Regions from separate parts of the Psychrobacillus syltrankelensis genome, predicted to be linked through region 1. Evidence: a T-box and tRNA genes for the amino acid it is inferred to sense, from the RefSeq annotation. Region 1 holds a T-box; the other holds one or more tRNA genes.
What was found. A T-box is a leader RNA that pairs with one kind of tRNA and senses whether it is charged. The one in region 1 lies ahead of metG (methionine--tRNA ligase), so its partner is inferred to be a tRNA-Met.
Positions count from the first base shown of each region.

Region 2: it has a tRNA-Met gene. The T-box ahead of metG (methionine--tRNA ligase) is inferred to sense a tRNA for this amino acid. The anticodon was not compared.

Region 1 covers NZ_CM144227.1:2,982,699-2,993,856, reverse strand. The annotation lists gene ACTSKG_RS14590 (FAD-dependent oxidoreductase) at 1-283, opposite strand, end outside; gene metG (methionine--tRNA ligase) at 377-2,059, opposite strand; T-box leader at 2,099-2,412, opposite strand; gene ACTSKG_RS14580 (catalase) at 2,498-4,534, opposite strand; gene ACTSKG_RS14575 (helix-hairpin-helix domain-containing protein) at 5,077-5,283, opposite strand; gene fabI (enoyl-ACP reductase FabI) at 5,307-6,086, opposite strand; gene ACTSKG_RS14565 (LacI family DNA-binding transcriptional regulator) at 6,366-7,370, shown strand; gene ACTSKG_RS14560 (nucleoside hydrolase) at 7,382-8,338, shown strand; gene rbsK (ribokinase) at 8,470-9,351, shown strand; gene ACTSKG_RS14550 (twin-arginine translocase TatA/TatE family subunit) at 9,413-9,604, opposite strand; partial or broken gene ACTSKG_RS14545 (ABC transporter ATP-binding protein) at 10,530-11,123, shown strand; gene ACTSKG_RS14540 (cryptochrome/photolyase family protein) at 11,125-11,158, shown strand, end outside.
Region 2 covers NZ_CM144227.1:2,483,456-2,494,613, reverse strand. The annotation lists gene ACTSKG_RS12065 (putative polysaccharide biosynthesis protein) at 1-63, shown strand, start outside; gene yabN (bifunctional methyltransferase/pyrophosphohydrolase YabN) at 76-1,533, shown strand; gene ACTSKG_RS12055 (RNA-binding S4 domain-containing protein) at 1,541-1,831, shown strand; gene yabP (sporulation protein YabP) at 2,777-3,079, shown strand; gene yabQ (spore cortex biosynthesis protein YabQ) at 3,076-3,573, shown strand; gene ACTSKG_RS12040 (FtsB family cell division protein) at 3,598-3,993, shown strand; gene ACTSKG_RS12035 (S1 domain-containing RNA-binding protein) at 4,131-4,562, shown strand; gene ACTSKG_RS12030 (amino acid ABC transporter substrate-binding protein) at 4,798-5,622, shown strand; gene ACTSKG_RS12025 (amino acid ABC transporter permease) at 5,609-6,310, shown strand; gene ACTSKG_RS12020 (amino acid ABC transporter ATP-binding protein) at 6,327-7,061, shown strand; gene ACTSKG_RS12015 (nucleotidyltransferase domain-containing protein) at 7,438-8,151, opposite strand; tRNA gene ACTSKG_RS12010 (tRNA-Glu) at 8,231-8,302, opposite strand; tRNA gene ACTSKG_RS12005 (tRNA-Met) at 8,317-8,390, opposite strand; gene ACTSKG_RS12000 (SpoIIE family protein phosphatase) at 8,587-10,962, shown strand; gene tilS (tRNA lysidine(34) synthetase TilS) at 11,084-11,158, shown strand, end outside.

The DNA.
Region 1 (11,158 bases):
AAATGTTTCCCGAAACTGTTTTATTTATTACATCAATATTTGTTACCTCATATCCGGTCTTTGCATTAATTCCATATTTACTCCGAAACATTTCAACACTTCTTGCAATAACATCAGTTGATGACGGCACGTGCTTTCCCACCACATACGGTAACCCACATTGACCGTAAGAATATATATACCCTTTTTCTAATGTAGTAATTTTTGCAGTCGAATCCTTTCGAATAATTTCCATTGCTGCACTCATTCCTGCTGCATCCCCACCAATAATTACGTACTCCATAGATCTCCCTCCCTATAAGTCCCTACATTACCATTACTATACCCATCATTTTTAATTTGAACTTAAAAATTCTTCAAGCTTACAAAAGATCTCTTAATTATTATTCACTTGACTCTCTAAATAAGTAAGTTCCTCGACAATCATTTTTGTATCCAACCGCTCAAATAACGGGGTGACAAACGTCAATGTGTAGCTTTTCTTTTTGATTACTTTCCAACTAAATTCATCTAGATTTAACATTTCTTTTACTGTTGCACTTGAGAATGGAAGAACCGGTTCTAATATTTGGGAGACATTTGCAATGATGAATACACATGTAAGAAGAGTACTATCACATGAATCTTTGTCTTCGTTAATTTGTTTCCATGGTTGCTCCGCATCAAAGTATTTATTTGCAGATCGTATAAAATCAAAGACCTGATCTATCGCTTGTTTAAAGTGTCCTGATTCAATTAGTCCTCCAACCACGTCATATAGACTTTCCACTTTTCCTTCTATTTCATTGTTTATCACTCCATTCGAAATAATTCCACCATAATACTTTTCAATAAACTTTAACGTACGATTAATGAAATTCCCATATGCTCCAAGTAACTCTGAATTATGACTTAAAATAAATTCCCTCCAAGAAAAATCCGCATCCCGGTTTTCCGGTGCATTCGTCGTCAAAAAATATCTAATTGAGTCTGGTTGATACTTCTCTAAAATGTACGGCACCCACACTGCCCAATTTTTACTCGTAGAAAATTTCTTTTTCTCCAATGTTAAATACTCATTAGAAACAATATGTGTAGGCAACGATAGATTTTTAATCCCTAGTAAAATTGCTGGCCAAATAATTGTATGGAATGGAATATTATCTTTTCCATGCACATAATAAGAAGTCGTATTTTCATTCCAAAACTCTTCTTCACTTTCATTGTGAATTGTTGCCCATTCCTTACTTGCAGAATAATAGCCTGAAACTGCTTCTATCCAAACATAAACCTTTTTGTTTTCATACCCTTTTACAGGAATATTAACGCCATTTGGCAAATCCCTTGATGCCGCACGGTCAATGAGACCTTCACGAAGATACCTCTCAGACAAATTCAGTGCATTTTCTCTCCAGTTTTGATCAACTTTCGCTTTATTAACATAAGATTCGAGTTCCTTTTGAAATTCGCTTAGGGCAAAGTAAAAATGCTCGGTTTTTTTCACTATTGGCTCATTTCCACATATTTTGCATTTCGGTTCAATTAAGTCTAATGGATCTAGAATAGTTGAACAGTTATCACACTGATCTCCTCTTGAAGGATGATGACAATTCGGACATGTCCCCTCTACGTATCGATCCGGAAGAAATTGATTGTCATACTCGCAATACATTTGATCAATTTCCTTTTTATAAATATGACCATTCTCCAGCAAGGTTAGGAATATTTTTTGTACAGTATGATGATGAAATTCTCCATCAGTTCGAGTGTATAAATTAAAAGTGAAACCAAGTCTTGTAAAACAATCTTTAAATTCCTCATGGTAACGATTTGCGATTTCTCGAATTGTGACTCCTTCTTGGTTTGCTCTAATAGATATAGGCGTTCCGTTGCAATCACTTCCAGATACGTATAGCACTTTTTCTCCTTTTAAACGATAATATTGAGCCAATATATCACCGGGCAATAAAGCAGCAATATGCCCTAAATGTAACGATCCATTCGCATACGGCCAAGCCCCTCCAATAAAAATACTCATTTTTAGCATCCCCTTTTGTCTATGGTTTTTTTCTTCAAAGATTGGTTAATTCCTTGTTAAAAAACAAAAAACCCCGTCCTAAAAAAGGACGAGGTTAAACTCGCGGTACCACCTAAATTTATAAACAACTCTCGCTGTTTACCTTAGTGAGTATCAAAACATAATACTCCGGCGTTTATAACAAGTGCCGATACTTGTCGTAGTTTACTAGAGATCATCTACCCAAATTCGGATGCCACCACTTATCGTAATAGGCGACTTGGTTTTGGTCAAATAATTCGTTCAATACGAAGCTCAGAGGCCATTTTTAAACTAGTGTTTTTTGCTTCTTTTCAGCAAACGAAGCTCTCTTTTAAAAAAACAACTTATTTTACTTCCCTCTTCATAGCCTATAAAATATCCATTTATCAGAATATAGCAAATACCAAAGAATTAGTAAAGTGTATTTATATGAATAAAACTTTTTGAAATCATTTCAGTTTATATAACACGATCCCAGAAGCGGTGTTTAGCAATTAATTTAATAAAACTATCAATAAAGCTGTTTACTGGTTCCTCCGTTAAAACACCAATTTTCTCAGTTAGACCGAGTTCACCTATTAATTGGTCGCCGCTAAATGAAGAGGCAATTGGTTTATAGTGAGCAAATGCTTCTTTAATAAAGTAGGATGCTTCTTTTTGGTACATGGGTGTATTACCCTGAGCACTTGCAATGTATACTGCATCAAATAAAACTGAGTCTGCAGTTAAGAATGTATGATCCACCGGCAACTTAGATCCATCCTCACCTTCGATAACTCCTTGATGATCACTTACAATTTCTGGCTGAGTACCTTTCGCTTTTAAATCATCTAAAATGGCTGTAAGTTCACCGTCAAAACCATCAGCAACCAACACTGCAATTTTACGTGTATTATGCATCATGTTTGTATTAAGCTGACTAAGTGCTGGAGAGGATTTAGTATTCGTTGTTTGGTTACTCCCCTGAACTACGAGACCTAAGTTTTCTGCTACTCTGCTTGCTAATTCTAAGTCAACATTCGCAAACATTTCTAATACTTGTTGGCGGACAGATATTTCTTTGCACTTTCCTAATTCGAAACTGAACGCATTCACAATATGCTCTTTTTCGGGGTCGCTCATACTATTCCAAAATAATGTTGCTTGAGAAAAATGATCTTTAAAACTTTCACTGCGAGCACGAATTTTGCGTCCTTCTATTTTTTCTTGGTAGCTTGCATAACCACCTTCAGCCTCACTTACTGGTGTTGGAGTATTACCAGCAAGAGAGTTTTTATGATAGCTTACTTGTCCTACATTAATCGTTTGTCTACCATACCCATCTCTTTGATTGTTATGGAAAGGACAAACAGGTCTATTTATAGGTAGTTCATGAAAATTGGGTCCTCCTAATCTGATTAATTGTGTGTCTGTATAGGAGAACAGTCTACCTTGGAGTAGAGGATCATTTGTAAAGTCGATTCCAGGTACAACATGCCCTGGATGGAAAGCAACTTGTTCCGTTTCCGCAAATACATTATCTACATTACGGTTCAATGTCATTTTTCCGATAATTTTTACCGGCACTACTTCCTCTGGCCATAACTTCGTTGGATCTAAAATGTCAAAATCAAATTGAAACTCATCTTTCTCCTCGATTAGTTGAACACCTAATTCAAACTCTGGATAATCCCCATTTTCAATGGCTTCATAAAGGTCTTGTCTATGGAAGTCAGGATTCTTTCCGTTTAATTTTTGCGCTTCATCCCAAACGACCGAATGCACTCCCAAGACCGGCTTCCAATGAAATTTTACAAAATGAGATTTTCCTTCTTCATTAATAAATCGGAATGTATGCACTCCGAATCCTTCCATCATTCGAAAGCTTCGAGGGATTGCTCGGTCGGACATAGCCCACATTATCATATGTGCGCTTTCTTGATTGTTTGCGATGAAATCCCAAAAAGTATCATGTGCTGTTGCAGCTTGAGGTATTTCATTATGTGGTTCAGGTTTCAAGGCATGCACTAAATCGGGAAACTTTATAGCATCTTGAATGAAAAAAACGGGAATATTATTTCCTACTAAATCGTAATTTCCTTCTTCTGTATAGAACTTAGTCGCAAAACCTCTAGCATCCCTAGCTAATTCTCCAGATCCTCGAGAACCAGCTACTGTTGAAAACCTTACAAATACAGGAGTTTTCGACCCCACTGTTTGTAAGAACTTAGCTTTAGTATAGGCTTGCATTGATTCATATAATTCAAAAACACCATGCGCCCCATACCCTCTTGCATGTACAATTCGCTCTGGAATTCGTTCATGGTCAAAATGAGTCATTTTTTCACGAAAATGAAAGTCCTCTAATAAAGTAGGACCACGTTCACCGGCCTTTAAGGAAAATTCATCTTCTGAAACCTTTAGCCCTTGGTTTGTTGTCATTGCTTTATCTTTGTCATCTACTCGAAACTGTTCCAATTGTTTATTTTTACTGTTTTCATTCACCTTATTATCCAAACTTACTCCTCCTCTAAATTCGTAACTTATACTCACTAATACCCTTTGACTCTAGGAAAAAACATTTTTTTAAAAGCCCTATTCACCGAAATTTTATTATCTATAAAATCCGTACGCCTTCCGGATGTTTCTAAAAAAGTTGTCAATTTAGCTGAGTCTTTTGAAATGAAAATAAAGCATTTCTGACTATAGAAAAAACCGGATGAAGATTCACTCTCTTCATCCGGTTTATTTATTTATTTATTTATTTACTTATAAGAATCAATTTCATAATTCAAATTTAGAGCATAATAACGAACAATATTGAAGTCAAAAGTATGAATATGTATAATATACTCTTCATAAATCAGCATGATTTCCGCTATAGGCGGACGCTTTCCGCGGGGTGAGCGATGAGCCATTACCGCCGCATCCGCGTCGTTTGTAATGGCTCATCTGTCTCACTCATCCCGCTGGAGTCGCCGCCTGTCGCTCCAATCAATAAATTGAGTATTGTTCGTGTTTTAATAATTAAATGCTATTTATGAAATTAACTCATTTATTTATTTACTTTTATGCACAAATGACAACCCTTTTTCTGCAAGAGCAATATGAAGCCGATTCATGCCGTTTTTTCCAATACCGTGGAGCTCCATAATCTGTGCTTCCGTAAACTTTGACAATTGTTCCAAGTTCCCAATCCCTACCGCTGCAAGTGCGCGTTGTCCCGGCTTGGCAAGTATTTTTTGAAAATCATTATTAGTTGTCATAACGCACTCTCCTCATTTTGAGGTTAACCCATAATATTATATCCAGAATCCACGTATACGATTTCCCCTGTTACGCCTCTAGATAAATTACTTAGTAGTGCAACCGTCATATCTCCAACTTCTTCTGCTGTAACATTGCGTTTTAAAGGAGATGTTTCTTCAATCTTATGCAAAATAGTGTTAAAAGAAGAGATTCCTTTTGCCGCTAATGTACGAACAGCTCCAGCAGAAACAGCATTTACACGAATATTATTTTTCCCAAGGTCTAACGCTAAGTACTTAACAGAAGCCTCTAATGATGCTTTTGCAATACCCATTACGTTGTATCCTTCCAACACGCGCTCCGCTCCTAAATAACTCATTGTAACAATAGAGCCACCTTCAGTCATAAATGGTGCTGCTTCTCTTGCTGCAGCAATAAGTGAGTACGCACTGGTATCTTGAGCAAATGCATAGCCTTCTCTAGAAGTATTAATAAAATCGTTCTTTAAGTCTTCTGCATTTGCAAAGGCAACTGAGTGAACCACTCCGTGAATCGCCCCTACTTCTTTTCCAATAGTTTCAAATGCAGATTTGATACTATCATCACTATTAACGTCGCATTCAACTACTAATCTTGCCTCTAAGTTATTATCAGTTAAAGCTTTTTCAATTTTACTTAAAGAACGTTCTTTACGATAAGTGAAAATGACGTTTGCTCCCACTTCAAACAGTGATTTAGCCACTCCCCATGCAAGGCTACGTTCATTTGCAACACCCATTACGACAATATTTTTATCTTTTAATTGAATTAAATCTTTCATATGAACCTCCAATTTATTCTCGAGATATACTATACCTATTATTAGTACCAGTTACTAATTTAATCATACCATATTTACTTCCTTTTGCACTATCCTCTCTCTTATTTTCGTTTTATTTCCCCTTTTAATTATAGTGTTTTTTTGCTAAATAATTGATTAGACTTTATTCCATTTGCAAAATTAATTGACAAAGGAAACAGTCTACAATATTCTAAGTACTAATTAGAGAAAACGTTTTCGTAAAACGTTTTCCTAACTAAAGGAATAGGTGATACATATATGGGGAAAATAACGATTAAGGATATAGCGAGAGAAGCTGATGTTTCAATTACTACTGTTTCAAGGGTATTCAATAACAAAGCAGAAGGGATGTCAAAAGAAACACGTAAAAAAGTGTTAAAGGTAATGGAAGAGTTAAATTACCAGCCCAATAAATTAGCACGTGGTCTAGTAACAAAGCGTTCCAATATGCTTGGGTTAATCGTCCCTAATATCTCCAATCCTTTTTTCCCAGAGCTTTGCAGAGGTGCTGAAGATGAGGCAAATCAAAGGAACTATAGCCTCATCATTTGTAATTCAGATGATCAATCAAAAAAAGAAGAAAACTATTTACGATTGTTGCAAGAACAACAAGTTGATGGGATTTTACTTTCAAGTATGAACCAGCTATCTCATACTAGCAAAGATCAATTGGACAGCGGAAAGATACCCTATGTATTATTTGACCGTGGTGAGGAAGCAAGTAACAATTCCGGTGTTTTTTTAGACAACGAAAAAGGAGGGTATATTGCTGGAAAGCATTTGACTGACTTAGGCCACACTAAAATTGCATGTATGACGGGACCATTAGATATTTTAAATGCACAACAACGTCTTTCTGGATTTCAACGGGCCTTAACAGAAGCTTCTATAGAACTTCCTAAGTCATATATCTTAGTTGGTGACTTTCAAATGGAGGAAGCTTACCTAATAGCAAAGAAATTTCTACAGCATAACTCCGTGACTGCAATATTTGCCAGCAATGATCTAATGGCATGTGGTATTTATCAGGCTGCTCATGAACTAGGAATCCAAATTCCTGAACAACTGTCCATCGTCGGTTTTGATGATATTCCTTTAGTAACTGCTTTAATCCCAAAGCTAACTACTGTTAGACAAGATACATATGAAATGGGAAGAAAAGCAATCGATATACTCCTAAATGAAATCGAAAACAATTCATCTGAAGGAGTAGTTTTTGAACCTGCTTTAATCGTTAGAGAAAGTACGAAAAAAATAAAATGAGGTGTAATGAAATGACTATCCCTGTAATTATTGATTGTGATCCTGGTATTGATGACGTAATGGCACTAACTCTTGCTTTTGCACATCCAGAGTTAGATATTAAGTTAATCACAACAGAACCAGGAAACCAAACGCAAGAAAAAACGATTTACAATGCGCTCGCTTTTACTAGTTATATGAAAAAAAATATCGAAGTTGCTAGAGGTTTAGATAAGCCATTTTTCCGCAAACTCGAAATTGCAGATGAAGTACACGGTGAGAATGGACTTGGTAATGTTCGCTTTCCTGAGCCTACTCTCCATTTAAGTAATCGAACTGCAGTTGAAGCGATGAAAGAAACACTATTATCTAGTGATGAGCAAATAATTCTCATTGCAACCGGTCCACTTACAAACGTAGGTGCACTTCTATTAGCGCATCCAGAAGTAAAATCGAAAATTAAGTACATTTCCTATATGGGCGGCGCCGCTGTTGGTGGAAATATGACACCAACAGCAGAGTTTAATGTATACGTTGATCCTCATGCAGCAGATGTTGTCTTTCGTTCCGGAATTCCTATAGTAATGAGTGGACTTGATGTCACTCATAAAGCTTACGTTACGATAGAAGAATTAGATGAAATTGAAGCAATAGGATCGGAATTTGCACATAAGGTTGCAACAATGCTACGTTTTTACATCCATACAGCAAAGCAAACAGCTTTCCATACCCCTAACTTTGAAGGTCAGATTCGTTTACATGATTTATGCGCAGTATCTTACGTTTTGACACCTGAGCTATTTGAAGGGGATGACTGCTATGTGGCAGTAGAACTAGAAGGAAGACTTACAGCTGGAACAACTGTCGTGGATTATTCTCAACGTACTGGGCTTCCTCAAAATGTGAAAGTATTACATACGGTTCACAGAGAGAAGTTCCTCGAGCAATTTCTGAACGCCGTTAAAATAATGAGCAAGCAAATCGGGTAAAAAAGTATGGTTAGTCCTCTTTTAATAGCTCAAATGGCAAAATTACTTGATTTCCCGTCTCGTATTTTATCAAAAGGGCAATTAATCCAAGCTTTTTTAACAAGAGGTAATGGAAAGGAGTAAAACAATTCATGATTATAGCAGTCGTAGGAAGCATCAATATGGATCTTGTGTATCGAGTTCCCCATATTGTAAAAGCAGGGGAAACATTACACAGTATAAATCATGAGGTGTTTTTCGGGGGCAAAGGAGCAAATCAAGCAATAACTGCAGGGCAATTAGGTGCAGAGGTTAACTTTATAGGGAATGTAGGAGTAGATGCTTTCGGCGAACAAGTTTTGCAAAACCTACAAAGTAAAGGAGTTAATACTGTTGCTATCAAGAAAGTTGGATTAACTGGACAAGCGATAATTCAAGTAGCAGATTCAGGGGAAAATTCGATTGTACTATTTGCAGGAGCAAATTTTCTTGTGACAACCGAACAGATTCAAGCAGAGAGAGGTAAAATAGAAGCGAGTAATGCTTTACTTTTACAACTGGAGATTCCTATGCCAGCCGTAGAGCTTGCAGCTAATATTGCCTCACAAAAAGGTATACCAATTATATTAAATCCTGCTCCTGCACAAGAAATTAGCGATTCTTTATTAAATAAAGTTTCCATATTAACACCAAATGAAACAGAATTAGAAGTATTAACCAGTCTGAAAACCGAAACCGATGCAGATCTTTACCAAGCATGCTCCTTATTACTACAAAAAGGGGTTGGAGCAGTAGTTGTTACTTTAGGTGAAAAAGGTGCGTATTATATGAATAGGCATGAACATGGCCGTATACAACCAAATCGAGTGGATGTAAAAGATACTACTGGGGCTGGCGATGCATTTAACGGGGCGTTAGCTGTAGGAGTATGTAAGGGACATTCCTTGGAGGAGAGTATCCTATATGCATCCGAAGTAGCTGCATTTGTTGTTACTCAAATGGGTGCACAACCTGCCTTGCCATTAACCTTTTAATATAAGAATCCCTTAGCAAGTTTCTATATTGCTAAGGGATTCCACTTTTATCGTTGCTATTTTATTTATTTTCTTTATCTTCTGCTTTAAATTCTTCCGTTACACCTTCCACAATATCCTTAGTTGACTTTTTAAATTCTCTTAAAGTTTCACCGGCAGCTTTACCTAACTGAGGTAGTTTCGCAGGACCAAAGACAATTAAAGCGATAACTAAAATAACTACTAAACCTGGCACTCCGATGTTTGACAGGATAATTCCTCCATATACCTATTTTTATTATAATCCGATGGCAATATGCAATAGTTGAGTTGATAGCATTTGTAATATTATTGTCTTCCTTCATTACAAATTATACATATTCATTGCAATTTTTAACCAAATCTCATTGATTTTTCAATAAAAACGAAATGGGCTGAAAAATTATGCTCACAGTTCTGTAGTTTTTTTATTTTCTATTTTCATTTAATATTTCTTAATTGAATTGGCCACATGGATTGCTTCTAAACTTTTACCTTTTAAGTATTTAAGTGAACCAGCACCACCAATATAAAAATCTATCTCGCTGTTTTCCGACGCAAACTGGTCCAACCTTATTAATAAATTTGGGTCCGCTTCAAAAGGTAAAGTGGTAGAAGCTGACAATAATACAATTTTAGGTTGCATCTTTTTCACCAAAGCTTCAATGGAACCAGGAGCAGGAGAAGCTCCTACTAGAATTCCTTTCCATCCCCTCATCATAAACTGTAGTAATAAAATATGGATAGGTATTTCATGATGTTCACCTGGGAGACAGGCTCCCATAATTAAATGTGCCTCTTCCCTATATTGATAATTACGACGAATTTGCACTAAAAAATCCCTTACTACTTGACTAGAGACAGATTCTTGGTACTCGTCCCATTCTCCTTTTTCCCATCGTTTTCCTACCTCATGTAAAAATGGTATTACCACTGCTGATAAAAACTTATCCAACCCAAAATGATGATACCCTTGTTGTAAAATAAGATTCAGTTCTATTTCCTCACAATAGGCGCCTTTTTCAAGCAACTGGAATACAAAGTCATTGAACTCTTCAAATGGTTCATGTGAAACTGCTTTATCCTGATTTTCTAATGTTTCTTTTTCTTCTTTCACGAGAGCAACTGCTTGTTTAAACGAGTATCCCCGTTCAGATAATGCTTTAATTGGCCCCTCTGGTTCAGGTAAAAGTACTTTTCTAACTATCGCAGGAGGACTGCAAAACCCATCCAACGGAGAAATTATTATTAATGCACAAAACCTATCCGAATTAAATGAGAAAAAACGCTCTAAAATTAGATTGAAAGAAATTGGCTTCATATTGCAAGCTTCCAACTTAATCCCATTTCTAACTGTAGATAAACATATGAGGTTATTAGACAATGTCAAAAAAGATAATATGAATAAAAAAGAATTAGAAAGGTTGTACGGAGACCTAGGAATAAGTGACTTACGCAATAAATATCCTGCGGATCTTTCAGGTGGGGAACGTCAACGTGTAGCAATTGCAAAAGCTTTGTATAGTAAGCCATCCATTATCCTTGCAGATGAACCGACTGCATCCTTAGACTCAGAGCGTGCATATGAAGTAATGGAACTTCTAAAAAAAGAAACGAAAAATAATAATACAACTACCATTGTAGTAACGCACGATATACGTCTAATCGATTATTGTGACAATGTGTATAAAATGACCGATGGTGTCCTAAGATTAGAAGACATTCAAAATACGAAAGAGATGAAGTCATTTTAATATGAAAAAAATTATCGTTTGGTTTAGAAAGGACC
Region 2 (11,158 bases), 500 kb from region 1:
TTTTTATTGCCGTTCGGAAAAAGAATGGCTAAATTCCAACTATGGTTGAATAAAGAAAAATAAGGTTGTGAGGAAATGAATGAAATTACGATAATCGGTCTAGGCGCGAGTGATTTAGATCAGTTGACTCTAGGGATATATAAAAAACTAAAAGCTGCTGGACATCTTTATGTTCGTACGGAGCAACATCCAGTTTTGGAAGAATTAAAAAAGGAAGGGCTTTCTTGGACAAGTTTTGATGCGATATATGAGAGAAATGATCAATTTGAAACGGTTTATGAGGAAATTGCCGAAACACTTCTTCAGCTAGCAAATGAATCTTCTATTATGTATGCAGTGCCTGGACATCCACTAGTAGCTGAACAAACTGTTCAATTATTAATTGAGGCAGAGAAAAAAGGGAAAGTGAAAATTCACATCGAAGGTGGGCAAAGTTTCTTGGACCCCATCTTTGCAGCACTTCGAATAGATCCTATAGATGGGTTCCAGTTGCTAGATGGAACCAATTTAAAACGTGATGATATTCAAATGAACTCGCATGTGCTAATTGGTCAGGTGTACGATGCATTTAGTGCATCTGAAGTAAAATTGACGCTTATGGAGAAGTATTCAGATGAGTACGAAGTAACGATTGTTACTGCTGCTGGCTCTACACAGGAGAAACTAACGAAAGTGCCTTTATACAAGCTAGACCGGGTAATGGAACTAGATAATCTAACAACATTATATGTTCCGCCAGTACAGGAGCAAGAAAATCGATTGAAAGAATGGCAAACATTACGAAAAATTGTGGCTGATTTAAGGGGTCCTAATGGTTGTCCGTGGGATCAAGAACAAACACATTCATCACTAAAGAAATTTGCTATAGAAGAGATCTATGAGTTATTACAGGCTATTGATGAAGAAGATGATGATCACATTGTCGAAGAACTAGGAGACGTGCTATTACAAGTATTTTTGCATGCGCAAATAGGTGAAGACAACGGATACTTTAGTTTAGAGGATGTTCTTCAGTCAGTTTCGGATAAAATGATACGGAGACATCCACATGTTTTTGGAGATGTTATTGCTAACGATTCAGAAGAGGTGCTTCGTAACTGGCAAAAAATCAAAACAGACGAGAAAAAAGAGGTTGGAGGTTCGCTATTAGACGGAGAATGGCGATTCGATTCCTCCCTACTTACATCTTTTAATTATCAAAAGAAAGTGGCTAAAGTCGGTTTTGATTGGCCAAATGTGGCTGGTGCTTGGGAGAAATTTGAGGAAGAGCTGGCGGAATGGAAAAAAGAGTTGAAAGATGGCACGAAGGATATGCAAGTGGATGAACTTGGAGATGTGTTATTTACAATTGTCAATTTAGCGCGTTTTTATGAATTATCCCCTGAGCAAGCCATGGTACAAGCAAATGAAAAGTTTAAGACAAGATTTCAATACATTGAGTCGAGTGTTAAAAAAGGAAAAGGCGACTTTTCGCATTATTCATTAGGTGAGCTTGATGAATTTTGGAATGAGGCAAAGAAATTAGAGAGGTAGGGGTAATATGAGATTAGATAAGTTTTTAAAAGTATCAAGGTTGATAAAACGAAGAACGCTTGCAAAAGAAGTGGCCGATCAAGGAAGAATAATGATTAACGGAAAAGTGTCAAAAGCTAGTTCTGATGTGAAGGCAGGAGATGAATTAACTATTCGTTTCGGACAAAAAGTGGTTACTGTTACTGTTGATGCTATTAAGGACTCCGCTAAAAAAGAAGATGCTGCATCTATGTTCACGATTATAAAAGAAGAAAGACTAGAAAAAATAGATCCAGCATTTATTGATGATGAAGATTAAGAAAAGTATAAGAAAAACTCAAGCGTCCTTTAAGTGCATTTTGTCTTCACCGTTTCTAGAGTACTTTGGATGAAACATTGGCTACATCATTACCGCTATAATTTGGCTCGGTAATCTTGTAGTGGATGTTTATCCGTCGCCCTCTTGGAATTTGCAAAGAAATAGTGCATTTATTTTGGTTAATGAGAGAATAAAGGCTTTCCTATACTTTTAAAAGCGGACGAAGATGCAATTTCGTCCGCTCAGCGCTTCTTTATCAATAGATGCTGCCTATTTATAAAGAAGGGAAAAGTTAAAAACTGTCATAGCGCGACTAATTGTAAGGTGAAAGCTACAGATTCTACAGTGACAGCAACCAATCTCGAGACGAAAGCAACCAATTTTATCGTGAAAGCAACCATTTCTACATATAAAGAGTTAACTTTGTGTGAGATAGCGCAAATCAGTGTTAAGAAAAAAACTGTGCTACTAAAATACTATGAATACAGGATTTTCAGTAGTCCAATTTTATATACTTTCTTATCTTTTAAGAAAAACCGGGCAAAATCTTATTGTTAAGTACTACTCACTTAATGGATTGTAGTGAAAGGTGGCGACTCCAGCCGGAGGCCAACAGGATGTTGGTCACAAGGCGTTGCCACACGATGTGGCGCTCTTAACCTTTGTTCCTCGGAGACAGATGGGCCATCACAACGAACGCGTGAGCTGTGGTGATGGCTCATCGCTCACCCCGCGGAACTCGTCCACCTGAAACGGAAATCCGCGGTATTATTTAATTCTTTCAAGTACTATGAGCACAGGTTTCACAGGACGATAGTCCATATACTTTCTTATCTTTGTACAAAGAAAAAAATCTCCTATATTTTAAGAAAAAGCATGGTAACTGTCATGCTTTTTTTTTATGTGCATACAATAAAAAGATAGGACAAGGAGAGGAGAGAATATATGCAATTTCAAGCAGAAAACCAAACAATTACTATTCCATCGGGGGATCATTTGATTTCACTAAGAAATCGAAAAAGAATGGATTTAACATCAGTAAAATCCATTGAACGATTTGACCAACAAGAATTTTATGTTAGAACATCACAGGGAATCCTTCACATTAAAGGAGAAGAATTAAAGATTGTGCACTTAGATGTAGATAAAGGACTCCTGACATTAGAAGGAATCGTTCGACTTATACAATATGATGATGAGCAGCAGGTAGACGGAGCAAGAGGATTACTTCATAAACTATTCGGATGACACTTTCTCTCCAATTTGTTAGCTTATTATTGATGATGGTGAGTGGAATTTTAATTGGAGCAATTATCGAAGGAACGCGCTTTCTTACAGAGAGTTTTTCAAAGCGTTCCTTTGTTTTCAAATATCGGATAGGTATAGAAATTATTATTTGGATTACACTTGGATTAGGAACTTTTTTGCTAATTTACGAAGTAAGAGATGGAATATGGAGAGTTTATGATCCATTGGCGCAATTGTTAGGAATACTCTTATATGAAAAATTATTTCAACCCGTATTTCAATTGGCTGGAAGAATCTTTTTGCGTTTAATAGTTAAACCGATTTGGTTTATAATACACGCATTATTTGTAGTTTTTGGAAAACTAATTAGTTTTATATTCCTAATAATATTTGCTATTACTAAACCGTTTCGAGTTATATATAAAAAAACAATGCATTTGGCCCTTCAGAAAAAACCAAACTTCCGTTATAATAAAAAGTACACGAAAAATTGAAACAGTTTGACGGGAGAGGGCGAAATGGGAGAAAATCAAAAAAAAGTATCTTTTGAGAAACCACTTGCATCAATTAATACTGATTACGTTCGCTCTATCGAACGTCAAGAAAATCGTAATAAAGCTAAAAAAGTTCGTTTATTTAGACGCTTATCTATATTTGGTATTACGTCAGTTGTAATTATTGGAATTTTAATTTCTACATTGCTAAGTAGTAATAATGCTTTAGCAGAACAAAAAAAGAAAAAAGAACAAGTAACAGAAGAACTTGCCAAAGTACAAGAAGAACAAGAACTATTAAAACTTCAAATTTCCAAATTAAATGATGATGAGTACATTGGCAAACTATTGAGAAGAGATTACTTTCTTTCAGAAGAAGGAGAAATTATTTTTACTTTGCCTGAAAGCAAGGAAAAATAATATAAAATAACGCTTCAAAAGAGTAGTCTTATTGACACTCTTTTTTTGTTGGATATAATAAAGGTAAGGGTCTGTATGAAAAAACATACAAACACTTTTAAAGAGTCGCTTAAATTTTAAGGAGGAGCATTTTTTTTATGTCAATTGAAGTAGGCAGCAAGGTACAAGGTAAAGTAACAGGAATCACAAACTTCGGAGCGTTCGTCGAGCTGCCAGGAGGCTCAACAGGTCTAGTTCACATTAGCGAAGTTGCGGATAATTATGTGAAAGATATTAATGAGCATTTGAAGGTTGGAGATGTTGTTGAAGTTAAGGTGATGAATGTTGAAGCGGATGGCAAAATCGGATTATCTATTCGTAAAGCAAAGCCTCAAGCGGAAAGACCAGAGAGACCAGAACGTCCTCAGCGTCCACGTAACAACAATCGCCCAAATGATCGTGATCGTCCTAACAAAGAGAACTTTGAGCAGAAAATGGCACGATTCTTAAAGGACAGTGAAGATCGTTTGTCTACGTTAAAGCGCGCAACTGAATCTAAGCGTGGTGGCAGAGGCGCTAAAAGAGGATAATTTGCTGTTTGTTTTATCGGTAGAAAAAATGTTTAATAGATGAAATAAGTAAAAGCCCAACATATGCTGGGCTTTTTTTATTGTCAAAAAATGATGGAATATTTGATGATAGTTGAATAGAATAGGAAAAATACATGAAGGTTAAATTTTAAAAAGCTAATCAAAATCTTTGACGTTTACTTTCTTTTAATATATCATAAAACCTAGTAATTCTATAAGAATAAGGGGGATGAAGATGAAAAAATTATATATTTTATTACTTGCTATTGCCACATCAATCTTTATGCTTATTGCATGCACCAATTCAGATGAAAAAACATCCGATAAAAATAATACAAGCGAGAACAAATCTAGTGACGATTTATTGGCAAATATTGAAGGGAACGGTGAGTTATTAATCGGTACTGAAGGAACATATCCACCATTTTCGTTCCATGATAACTCAGGGAAGCTAACAGGTTTTGACGTAGAATTAGCAGAAGAAGTGGCTTCACGTTTAGGGGTAAAAGCTAAGTTTATGGAAACACAGTGGGATGCTATTTTTGGCGGTCTTGACTCCAAGCGTTTCGATGTAATAGCAAACCAAGTAGGAATTCGAGAAGATCGCTTAGAAAAATATGATTTTTCGAAGCCGTATATTTCCTCTGCAGCGGTGTTAGTAACAAATATGGATAACGGCGATGTGAAAAGTTTTGAAGATATAAAAGGTTTACAAGCAGCACAATCACTAACAAGTAACTTTGCTGATTTAGCAAAATCCTATGGAGCAACTTTAGTAGGTGTCGAGGGCTTTAACCAAGCGGTAGAGTTGATTAACTCAAAACGTGTAGATGTTACAATTAACGATAAGCTATCCGTTTTAGATTTTAAGAAAAATAAGCCAGATGCAGCAGTTAAAATTGTTGCCGAAGCGGATGATGCTTCTCAAAGTGGTTTTATGTTCCGCAAAGGAAACCAAACTTTAGTAGATGCGGTAAATAAAGCGTTAAACGAAATAATTGAAGATGGAACGTATGAAAAAATTTCTGTTAAGTGGTTTGGCGAAAATGTTTTGGAATAGTTTCGAAATAGACCCAAACAAATTAGAACGTTATATAACTATAGCTAGATCCTCCCTTCAGCCTTTGCTGGAGGGAGCTGTTGTCTATACGTTGCCATTATCAATTATTACTTTTTTTCTTGGTTTAATAATAGCCGTATTGACAGCCCTATCCCGAATTTCAAATACAAAACCTCTTCAATGGTTGGCTAGAGCTTATGTTTCTGCTATTCGTGGTACCCCTTTACTCGTTCAATTGTTTATTTTGTTTTATGGTCTGCCATCCATTGGGATTGTAATTGACCCTTTTCCCGCTGCTGTTTTAGGATTTTCGTTAAATGTAGGTGCTTATGCTTCAGAAGTTATTCGTGCTGCTATTTTGTCGATACCAAAAGGTCAATGGGAAGCTGCTCAAATGATGGGTATGAATTATGTGCAGTCATTGCGAAGGGTTATTTTACCGCAAGCAACGCGAGTCTCAATTCCTCCATTATCAAACACTTTTATTAGTTTGATAAAAGACACTTCGCTTGCCTCCCTAATTTTAGTAACTGAAATGTTCAGACGAGCGCAAGAAATTGCAGCAACAAACTATGAGTTCCTTTTGCTATATTCCGAAGTAGCGATTTTTTATTGGATCATTTGTTTCTTCCTTTCTATTGTTCAAGGAAAATTAGAAAATCGATTTGATCGATATGTATCGAGATGATGTAGGGGGTTCAACAATGATTAACATTAAAGGATTAGTTAAACGTTTTAATGAATTAGAAGTATTAAGAGGAATTGATTTAACCATTGAGAAAGGACAAGTAATTGTTGTTATCGGTCCATCTGGATCTGGAAAGACAACATTATTACGCTGTTTGAATGTGTTAGAGGTTCCATCTGAAGGGAATATTACAATTGGAGATCAAACGCTAGACTTTTCAAAACGAATGGTGAAAAAAGAAGTGGAAAGCTTTCGAAGAAAATCCGCTATGGTCTTTCAGCATTATAATCTTTTTCCACATATGACTGCGTTGCAGAATGTGATGGAAGGTCCAGTTACAGTAAAAAAGGAAGTTAAGGGAAAAGCAAGAGAGAAAGCAGCTATCCTTTTACAAAAGGTAGGACTTGCAGACAAACTCGATTATTTTCCACACCAATTATCAGGTGGGCAGCAACAACGTGTGGGTATAGCACGAGCGCTTGCACTTGAGCCAGAAATAATGTTGTTTGATGAACCAACATCTGCTTTAGATCCTGAACTTGTTGGGGAAGTTCTTCAAGTAATGAAAGATTTAGCTAGTGAAGGAATTACGATGGTTGTAGTGACACATGAAATGCGTTTTGCGAATGACGTAGCCAATGAGGTACTCTTTATGGACCAAGGGAAGATTATAGAACGCAGCTCTCCAAGTGATATGTTCATGCATCCAAAAGAAGAACGCACTCGCCAGTTTTTAAACTTAATAAAATAAGTCATTGCATCCACGGTAATTCGTGGGTGCTTTTTAAATAGCAAGTAAAACAGAGATAATCGGACACTACGAAATTTAGTAGCATGCACCCCTAAAGTAGTGAAGAGCTTCCGAAATGGTATCTTCGGAAGCATTTAAACTAGTAGAAAAGTATTTTTTCTCTAATTATCCAAACAAAACGCATCATGTTTCATAAATTCCAAGAGGGGGACGGACAAACATCCGCCACAAGATTACTGAAAAAAATGGCTCGTGAAGTGACGCAGTCACTTCACGAGCCAAATTGCTACGGTAATAGTGTAGCCAATGTTTCGTCCAAAGCACTCAGGAATTAGTGAAGACAAGATGCACTTAAAGGACGCTTTCTATTTTTATATTATTTTCCTATTGAAAATCCATCGAATAAGCGACCGCCATATGGCTCTAGTACAGCATCTGCGATATTAATTATTTTATTTTTGTCGCCGGTTTTGTAATAAAGATCGAAAGCTTCGACAAATTGTTCTGAAAACTGCTCATCATAGTTTTTTAATGCACGTACAATCCATTTAGATGTACCAATCCATTTGCGATTAGTTCGTAAAACAAATTCACTTACTAATTCTGCGAGCGTATTAGCAATAAATATTTCTTCTGGTCTATTTTTACTTCCAATAAAGTCGTCTAAAGCATCCGTGATAAAGTATCGTTTTATATTTATCGTGTTGGTAGACCATAGTTCTGGACCGTTAACTATTAGTTGTGTGGCTTCTTTTTGGATTGAATCTATAATACCCTCGTCTTTTAATATAATCCCCTCGGCTACCATTTTAGGTAGCGATGGTCTAGCTCTTTTGCTATCACTTTCAAAAAAACTTTTGTATGAAGTTAAATTATGTACAAAGACTTCTATCGGCCAACCATCTTCTATTAATGATTCTCTGTAGCAGGAAGGAAGGTCTTGGATGAATACTACAATATCTAAATCAGAAGTTTCTGTCGCTTCTCCTCGGACTATGCTCCCTGCTAAAAGTGCACCTTGGCAATTAGGGAAACTTTTAGAAATAAATTTAGTGGCAGCTTCAAAAGGCTCTAGTCTATTTAAACTCATTTATAACTCTCCTTTAACTTTTTTTGTAAAAAAAAAGCAGGTTCAAAAGAATTCACTTTTGAACCTGCTTTTCATTTGATGACCCCTACGGGATTCGAACCCGTGTTACCGCCGTGAAAGGGCGGTGTCTTAACCGCTTGACCAAGGGGCCACTAAAAAAATGAATGGCGGCAGAGGGAGTCGAACCCACGACCTTTCGGGTATGAACCGAATGCTCTAGCCAGCTGAGCTACGCCGCCGTTTTTAACGAACAAATTACATATTACAAGCGATTGGTCAAAGTGTCAATACCTCTTGGAATAATTTTTAAAACTTTTTCATTAATTGGCTAAAAGAGTCGAAAACTTTTTTAATGCAAATGCCAGAAATAGACATACTTTTTGTTCTAATTGTATGTATACTTCCATCAATAGCTGAATAGGAGGTATGTTACTTTTGAAGACGTTATATGGGCAAGGTCAAAAAAGAGGATTCACGTGGAGAAAGGTTTTGGAAGGTATACAAGTACGAAAAGTATCCATTTCATTTAACGTTATTTTTTTTATTCTTGCTTTTTTCTTAGCACAAGTCGTACTATTTGAAGCTTCCGTTCCATTTTTCCTGCCAATATGGGCATTGGTGAACTTACGATTTCAACGTTTTTTACCTTGGACAATTGCAGGGGCTTTACTAGGGAGTATTACTCTAGGACTTGGACAAGTGTTAATTCATGCCATCCAAGCAATGATTTTTCCGCTCTATTTTAAAAAGACAATAAAGAAAATGCCTTTACCTCTGTTTGTACTTATAGATGTTGTTTGTGTTCAAGCTATATGGCAGTATGTTTCGTATTCGGGAAGTATTCCGGGCTCCGTTTGGCTCGCTATAGGATATGAAGGTGTTTTGAGTTTGTTTATGACCATATTTTTGTTTCAGTTATTCCTACCTTTACCAGATTTTCTTCATAGAAGGTGGACTGCAGAAAGAATGGGTGCCGCTTTATTAATAGGAGCATTAGTTTTAACTGGAATGTCTTCTTTTATATTCGGATATGTTTCTATTCCCTTATTACTTGCTCACTTAGTAATTGCTATTTCCGCTGCAGTTGGCGGTGTTCAACTTGCAACAGTGGTAGCGGTGCTAGCGGGAACAATATTAAGTATTTCTAAGCTCAGCTTTAGTGGAATGATCGCTGTATATGCAATTACTGGATTTTTAGCTGGTTTGCATAAACCTTTTGGAAGACTATGGCAGGCGTTCAGTATGCTAGGGGCAACGTTTTTCTTTATTCTATACGATCATACATTACCTTTAGATACTGTTTATATTGGATCCCTTGTTACTGCTTCACTACTATTTTTTACCATTCCTTCAAAATGGATAAAATATTTTAAGGATCAACTTTTCCCGGATTCATCTAATATCCTCATACGAAGGCAAAAATGGATGACAGAAAAAGTAAATAATCAATTAAAAGAATTTCAGCATTTCGCTGATTTTATAACACGTTTTATATCCGATCGATTTGACTCTAGAGAATCGGTTCGTAAAGAAAGGAACATGTCTTTTTCAACATGCAAGTCTTGTTTTCAGTATGAAAAATGTTGGGGGGAGAAATCCAATGGCATCCCATTATTAATGGAACAGTGGGAAGGTGAAACTAAAAAAAGTAGAATACAATTAGAGAAGAAAATTCAATATAAATGCGTTAAGCCAGGGCAAATTATTCAAGAGTTAACAGAAAGGGAAGCAAAAAGACGGTTAAATAACCAGCTACAGCATGGAAAGAAAATGTACGCATTAAAACTTCGTGATATGGGTAACCATATGAGTGAACTTATGAATAATTTAGATAATAGTATGACTTTATATACATCCCACGAGGAAGAGGTGAAGCAGAAATTTCAGCAATGTAATATTCCTTTTTTTCAAATAGATGTTTTAAATATTGCGGTGGGGCAGATGGAAGTAGTTTGTTGTTTACCTATAGAATCCAAAGCAAAAATGGTTGGAGAAAGATTAATACTTCCTATTTTTTACGACCTATGGAAAGAACCATTTGAAATAACCTCTATGAAGGAACTCCATCAACCATATGAACATATTCAAATGACGTGTAAATCATCTGTTCGTTTTGAAGTAACGCATGATATTTATACTTCATCTAGTAGAAACACGATATATTCGGGGGATGCACATGCTGTTTTTTCCTTGCATCCAGGATTACTAGCTGTTATTTTATCTGACGGAATGGGGAATGATATTGAAGCGCATCGAGAAAGTAGAAGGGTAATGCATTTTATGCGGGAATGTTTAAATAAGAAGATGGATCCTGAAACCACAATGCATACACTTCACTATATGATGAGTTTGCAAGATGATACCGATAGTTATGCGACAGTAGATTTAGCTTTGATTGATTTACAAAAAGGAGAGCTTTGGTCATGGAAAGCGGGAAGTATGTCGACGTATTTAATTAGAGGAAATGAGATGCGTAAAATCGAAAGTAAGCATGTGCCGTTTGGTTTTCTACCTACTTTTACAATAGAGGCAAGGAAAGTCGATATTAAGGATGGAGATATTCTACTAATGCTTTCAGATGGTGTTTTCTCATCTAATACATCCATTGAAAAACAGGAGATGTATTACCAAAAAATACTACAAGATCCTACAATGAATGCAGAGAGGTTCGTAAAGAAGTTAGAGGAAACTTATTCATTGCCTGGAGACGATCGAACCGTTATTTTTATGCAAGTGAGACATGTTGTTCCAGAATGGTCCATTTTTTCACCACGCGAAACAACCAAATTTCAAGAAAAAATGATACACTAATAAGAAATGTAAAAAGCGCTGACAGCAAAGTCTACTTAGATGACTCACAGGACTCCAGACACCAGAATCTGGATAGATATTAAATAAAAAGTTTCATATTATCATAAAAAGAGGTGAGAAGATGCTTCCGTTCCTTCAAAAAGTAAAAAAACACATTGACAAGCACAGGTTAATTGTAGAAGGAGAACGACTTCTT